Regions from separate parts of the Desulfovulcanus ferrireducens genome, predicted to be linked through region 2. Evidence: predicted binding sites of a transcription regulator. Region 2 holds the regulator's gene; the other holds the start of a gene.
What was found. The regulator HrcA, encoded in region 2, represses chaperone genes, less so after heat shock. The targets are predictions, from matches to a motif close to TGTTAGCACTCNNNNNNNNNGAGTGCTAACA.
Positions count from the first base shown of each region.

Region 1: a site for HrcA is predicted at 1,262-1,292, ahead of groES (co-chaperone GroES). Genes of this name have one in related genera too.

Region 1 covers NZ_JAGUQP010000011.1:17,733-21,140, forward strand. Annotated here, with positions in the region: gene groL (chaperonin GroEL) at 1-872, opposite strand, end outside; gene groES (co-chaperone GroES) at 904-1,194, opposite strand; gene serS (serine--tRNA ligase) at 1,932-3,218, shown strand; tRNA gene KFV02_RS05285 (tRNA-Lys) at 3,266-3,341, shown strand; tRNA gene KFV02_RS05290 (tRNA-Glu) at 3,364-3,408, shown strand, end outside.
Region 2 covers NZ_JAGUQP010000014.1:62,026-65,433, reverse strand. Annotated here, with positions in the region: gene rfbD (dTDP-4-dehydrorhamnose reductase) at 1-311, shown strand, start outside; gene hrcA (heat-inducible transcriptional repressor HrcA) at 1,008-2,036, shown strand; gene grpE (nucleotide exchange factor GrpE) at 2,425-3,018, shown strand; gene dnaK (molecular chaperone DnaK) at 3,098-3,408, shown strand, end outside.

The DNA.
Region 1 (3,408 bases), on a different contig from region 2:
TCCTGCAACATGGCTTTGCGGCGTTCACCAAAGCCAGGAGCCTTAACAGCAGCTACCTGCAAGGTGCCGCGCAGTTTGTTTACTACCAGTGTGGCCAGTGCTTCGCCTTCTACATCCTCAGCAATAATGACCAGAGGCTTGCCCATCTTGGCTACCTGCTCGAGGACAGGCAAGAGATCTTTCATGTTGGAGATCTTTTTCTCATTGATGAGAATCAGAGGCTCATCCAGCTCGCAGACCATCTTTTCTGGGTCGGTAACAAAGTATGGGGAAAGATATCCGCGATCAAACTGCATACCCTCAACCACATCCAGGGTGGTCTCCAGGCCTTTGGCCTCTTCAACAGTAATAACGCCTTCTTTACCAACCTTGTTCATGGCCTCGGCAATAATGTTACCGATGGTGGCGTCATTGTTGGCTGAAATGGTTCCAACCTGGGCGATTTCTTTTTGATCGCGGGTAGGTTTGGCAATCTTTTCCAGCTCAGCAACAACTGCATCAACGGCCTTGTCAATACCGCGCTTAATAGCCATGGGATTGCGGCCAGCAGCTACGAGTTTCAGGCCTTCGGTGAAGATAGCTTGGGCGAGAACAGTTGCTGTGGTGGTACCGTCACCAGCAACATCACTTGTCTTGCTGGCTACTTCTTTAACCATCTGGGCTCCCATGTTCTCGAACTTGTCTTCGAGCTCGATTTCTTTGGCTACGGTAACACCATCCTTAGTAATTAATGGAGAGCCAAAAGACTTTTCAATTACTACGTTGCGGCCTTTGGGGCCCAGTGTTACTTTTACAGCTTCAGCTAGGGCGTCTACACCTTTTTTAAGTTTTTCCCGTGCCTTAGCATCAAACTTTATAATTTTTGCAGACATATTTTCTCCTCCTTAATATTTTGTTGTTGCTTTAGCTTTCGATGATAGCCAAAATATCGTCTTCGCGCATTACCAGATGTTCAACACCATCAATTTTGACTTCAGTGCCGGCATATTTGTTGAATAAGATTTTATCCCCTGCCTTGACGCTCATAGGGATGGTTTTGCCATCATCGGCTATTTTGCCAGGGCCTACAGCAACAACTTCACCCTTGATGGGCTTTTCTTTTGCAGTATCAGGAATGATGATTCCACCTTTGGTTACTTCCTCTTCTTCCAAACGTTTAACCAGAACACGATCGTGTAAAGGTTTTAAGTTCATGCTATTCACCTCCATTTGAGTTTTAAAATTTCCTGTTCCTCAAAGTCGTCCCGCCATATAAACATCGTATTAGCACTCGTCAAGAGTGAGTGCTAATAAAATTTTAAAATTTTTTCTTGATGAGAAAAATTGCCAAAGTTATTAGGTGGTTATGTAATTGGGAGTTTGAGTAGACAAGCAAGGAACGTGGGAGGAATGGCGTTAAAAAGAATAGTTTTCAAGCTCCGGGAAATAACGATTTTTCGCAAAATTTTGACAAAACCTAAAGTTTTGGGCAGCTAGTTTGGTTGGGTACTAAATAATAACGAGATGATGCACAAGGAAAAGTTTTGTTTTTGTAAAAAATTATTCATTCTTACAGGGTCTGTGGCCAAACCCTTTTACTGATTAGGTTCTTTCAGTCTTGGTTTCTTTCATGCTGGTGCAAAGGCTTGGACATGTTCTCAAAACTTGCTTGCGGCCAGAGTATAATGGGATACTTTGGGTTATCGAATATTCTTTTAATGAAGGATAGTCTATGTAAAATTTCGCAAAATGTTTAACCCATTCCCCCGATGCTCTGTTTTTTCCGCAAGCTTCATCAAGATGGGTTACCCAAGCCATTTGCAATGCACTTCACAAACCAAGACTTTCAATTAGGGGGTAGGATGTGGGTTGGCCACAGGCTCTATAGTCAAGAGTCTTTTTGACCCACCTTTAGTCCTCGGCACTAAGAAATTAAGGCAGGAGATATAATTATGCTGGATATTAGGTTTATTCGGAAAAATTTTGATTTGGTTGTGAAAGCACTACAACAGAGAAATTCCAGTCTGGACCTTGCAGAGTATCAAGATCTGGATAATAAGCGCAGGACTCTGCTGCAAGAGGTTGAAGCCTTAAAAATGGAGCGTAACAGGGCTTCGGAGCAGGTGGCCAGGATGAAAAAGCAGGGCCAGGACCCCGGTGATCTTTTTGCCGAACTTGGCCGCTTGTCGCAGAAGATCAAAGAGTTGGACAAGCAACTAAAGCAGGTTGAAGAAGAAGTTCAGGAGTGGATTTTGTCCATTCCGAATATACCCCACGAAAGTGTGCCCGTGGGCAAAGATGAGCAGGACAATAAAGAGGAGAAAAAATGGGGAGACAAGCCCTCGTTTGATTTTGCGCCCAAAGAACACTGGGAAATCGGGGTCAGTTTGGGCGGGCTGGATTTTGATCGCGCAGCCAAGATAACCGGCTCTAGATTTGCCCTTTATTGGGGCTGGGCAGCTCGTTTAGAGCGGGCATTGATTAATTTTATGCTTGATGTGCAGACTAATGAAAACGGTTACACAGAAGTCTTGCCTCCTGTTATTGTTAATCGTGCAAGCATGACAGCAACCGGGCAGTTGCCTAAATTTGAGCAGGACTTGTTCAAACTAGAAAACTGGGATTATTATTTAATTCCTACGGCTGAAGTGCCTGTGACCAATATCCATCGAAATGAAGTTTTGGAGGAAAAGGATCTACCCTTGGCCTATGTCGCCTATACTCCCTGTTTTCGTTCTGAGGCCGGTTCATATGGCAAGGACACCAAAGGTATTATCAGACAGCATCAATTTAACAAGATAGAGTTGGTCCGCTTTGTCCATCCTGATAACTCCTATCAGGAATTAGAAACTTTGCTCGGACATGCGGAAAGTATTTTGCAGAAACTGAAACTACATTATCGGGTGGTCACGCTATGTACCGGAGACTTAGGCTTTTCCGCTGCCAAGACCTACGACATAGAAGTCTGGCTGCCCGGCCAGGGCAAGTATAGAGAGATATCTTCATGTTCCAATTTTGAAGATTTTCAGGCCAGGCGGGCCAATATCAAGTTTAAACCCAAGAACAGTAAAAAAGCCCGTTTTGTCCACACCTTAAATGGCTCTGGATTGGCTGTGGGCAGGACCATGGTGGCAATCCTTGAAAATTATCAGCAAGCCGATGGTAGCGTGCTTGTTCCGGAAGTGCTACGGCCATATTTGGGTGGATTGGAAAAAATTGAGCCCAAAAAAGAAAAATAATCTTGACATTTTCATTGGAGAGCAATAAAGAGGTTTCTTCTTTGGTTGGGCCGTTAACTCAGTCGGTAGAGTATCTGCCTTTTAAGCAGAGAGTCGCAGGTTCGATCCCTGCACGGCCCACCATTTTTTATGTCCCCCTTTTAATGTCCCCATCGTCTAGTGGCCTAGGACGCCGGCCTCTCACGCCGGT
Region 2 (3,408 bases):
ACCAGGTAGGCTCGCCAACATACACACTGGATCTGGCCAAATACAGCCTTGAACTGATAAAAAGTGCCGGCCATGGCCTTTACCATCTGACCAATAGCGGCCAGGCTTCCTGGTGTGAACTGGCTTCAGAAGCAATCAAGTGTGCCGGTCTTCACTGCCGGGTCAATCCAATTACTTCCTCTGAATATCCACAAAAAGCGGTCCGTCCACCATACTCCGTCTTGGACTGCTCTAAGTTTACCGAGATTACCGGGATTAAACCACGCTCCTGGATACAAGCTTTACGCGACTATATTTTTCGTGACTCGTAAAAATCGTTCCGATACGGTTCGCTAAAATGACTGGATAAACGCTCGATAAAAGGTTATCGATTTCAGATTATACTTAAGAGCCCGTGGCAAACCTTTTTATCGACATAGTTTCCGTGGTTTATTCCAGTCTTGATTTCTTTCATGCTGGTACAAAGACTTGGACCCATCTAGCACTTGCTTGCGGACAGAGCATAATGGGATACTTTGGGTAAACAAATATTCTTTTAATTATACCTAAGTTGAGCGATTTTCACTCAATGGGTGAGATTGCCACGGACAGCTTCGCTGCCCTCGCAATGACGAACTCGCTCCTGTCATTGCGAGGAGCGAGCGTGAGCGAGGCGACGAAGCAATCTCAAAGTTTGAACTGCAAAAAAATCGTTAAATTTAAACTATAGATAGTCATGGCAAGTAGTCACGGATACTTAGCTTTGTCTCCCCGATGCTCTGTTTTTCCGCAAGCTTCTCTAAGATGTGTTACCCAAGCCATTTGTAATGCATTTCAGAAACCAAGGCTTTCAATCAACGCTTAAAATTTGGTTTGGCCACAGGCTCAAAAACGGGCCGCCGTCTGCCACTACCTGTTCTCCCCTACCCAGAAAAGACCCCAAAATTTTATATTACGGTTGACAGGTGTATTTTGCGTTATTAACTCTTTAGCACTTTATACGCTAGAGTGCTAAAGAGGTGTCATATATGAGGTTAACACAAAGGGAAATAGACGTCTTATCCACTTTAATCCAAGACTATATTCTGACAGGCCAGCCAGTGGGTTCCAGGACTGTGGCCAAAAAATCTCAGCTTAATCTAAGCCCGGCCACAATCCGAAATATTATGGCCGATTTAAGTGAAAGAGGTCTCCTTTCCCAGCCACATACTTCTGCGGGCCGTGTGCCAACGACCAAGGCCTTTCGTTACTACCTGGACTCTATTTTAACTATCAGCCCTCTTCCTCTGGAAGAACAGCAAAGAATCAGCAAAACATTGGAAGAGGTAGGCCCAGATCTACCCCAGACCTTAAGCCAAGCCTCAAAAATTTTATCCTCTTTGTCAAACCAGATAAGTATGGTTCTGACTCCCAGAAAAAGCCTGGTTCGCTGGCAACAAATTGATTTCATTCTCCTTAGACCCGGCTTGGTTATGTCTGTTCTGGTTCTGGATGGCGGGCTAATTCAAAACAAGGTTATTCAAGTTGATAAAGATATCACTGCCGATGAATTAATCAAGTATAGCAATTTCTTAAATGATTCCTTTCAGGGTAGAACCCTGTACCAGGTACGCGAAGAAATATTAGAGCAAATGAAAAAAGCACACCTGGAATTTGAGCACCTCTATAAAAAAGCACTCAAGCTGGCCCAGGACACCTTTGAAGCGAACAACCGCCAGGTTTTTGTAGAAGGAACAATCAATCTCTTAGAGGGTGAAGAACTTTCCGACATCAATGCTATGCGCGATCTATTCAAAATCTTAGAGGAAAAATCTAAGCTTTTGCAATTATTAGATAAGACCATCGAATCCAGAGGATTAAATATCATCCTGGGTGAAGAGCAAAACTTAGAAGAGTTGCAAGAATATAGTGTTATATCATCACCTTACAGCATAAAAGATGATACTTTAGGTGTGGTCAGCGTTATTGGTCCCATGCGCATGGATTATTCAAAAGTCATTCCAACGGTTGACTTGATGGCTAAAATACTTAGTCAAATATTCCGCAAACACTTTTAGTCGTGAAAGGTTTGCAGAACCTGTGGGCAACCCCTATTTTAATCGTTGATTGAAAGCCTTGGTTTCTGAAATGCATTACAAACGGCTTGGGTAACCCAATCTTAGTGATGCTTGCGGAAGAACAGAGCATCGGGATGAATGGGCTGAATACTTTGCTATATTGACCATAACTATCGATAATAAAAAGAATACTTATTTACCCAAAATATCCCATTATGCTCTGTCCGCAAGCAAGCTTAGATGGGTCCAAGTCTTTGTACCAGCATGAAAGAAAACAAGACTAAAATAAATCATGGAAATTAAGTTGATAAAAAGGTTCGGCCACAGGCTCTGTAGGGACGCGCGGCTGTGCATCTCTACATAAAAATATAACATCGGAGGAAAGGGAATGGATAATATGGATAAGGAAAAACAACAAGAAACCCAAAATACACAGCCCGTTGATAAAAAAGAACGGCCACAAACTCAGGAAACTAAAGATATAACTTTAAAAGACGAAGAGTTGAAAAAAATTTGCGAGGAAAAATTTTGCTCGGAATGTGAGCAATTAAAGGGCAAGCAGCAGGAAGTATTACGTATTCTGGCAGATTCAGAAAATTTAAAGAAAAGACTTATTAGAGAGAAGGAAGAATTTTGTAAATTTGCCACTTCTACCATTATTGAGGATATCTTACCAATTATGGACAACCTGGAACTGGCCATCACACACGGCCAAAAGACAGAGGCATGCAAGGACCTGCTGCAAGGGGTAGAAATGACCCTGAAGATGTTTAAAGAAACCTTAAAAAAACATGGTCTTGAACCAGTGGGTGAGGAAGGGGAAAAGTTTGACCCCAATATACACGAGGCCATGGCTCAGGAAGAGCGTGAAGATATGGAAGAAGGCATGGTATGCCAGCTCATGCAAAAAGGATATAAACTTCATGACCGTTTGCTCAGACCAGCCAGAGTTATGGTCAGCAAAAAAAGTGAGAAAAAATAATCTATATCCCTTTACTTCTGCGTTAACGGACTTATGAATAAAAACTGAAAAATTTCTTTCAAAATAGGAGGCTAATGTTATGGGAAAAATAATCGGTATAGACTTGGGAACTACAAACAGCTGCGTCTATGTAATGGAAGGCAAAGATGCCAAATGTATTACCAATCCTGAAGGTGGACGCACGACTCCATCTATTGTGGCCTTTACCGAGAAGGAAAGGCTGGTTGGCGAAATTGCCAAAAGACAGGCTGTTACTAATCCGGAAAAGACAATCTTTGCCGTCAAAAGGCTTATGGGCCGCAAGTTTGATGATCCGGCCATAGAAAAATGGAAACAAAGATGTCCATATAAAATTGTCCCCGGACCCAATGGGGACGCCTATGTTCAGGT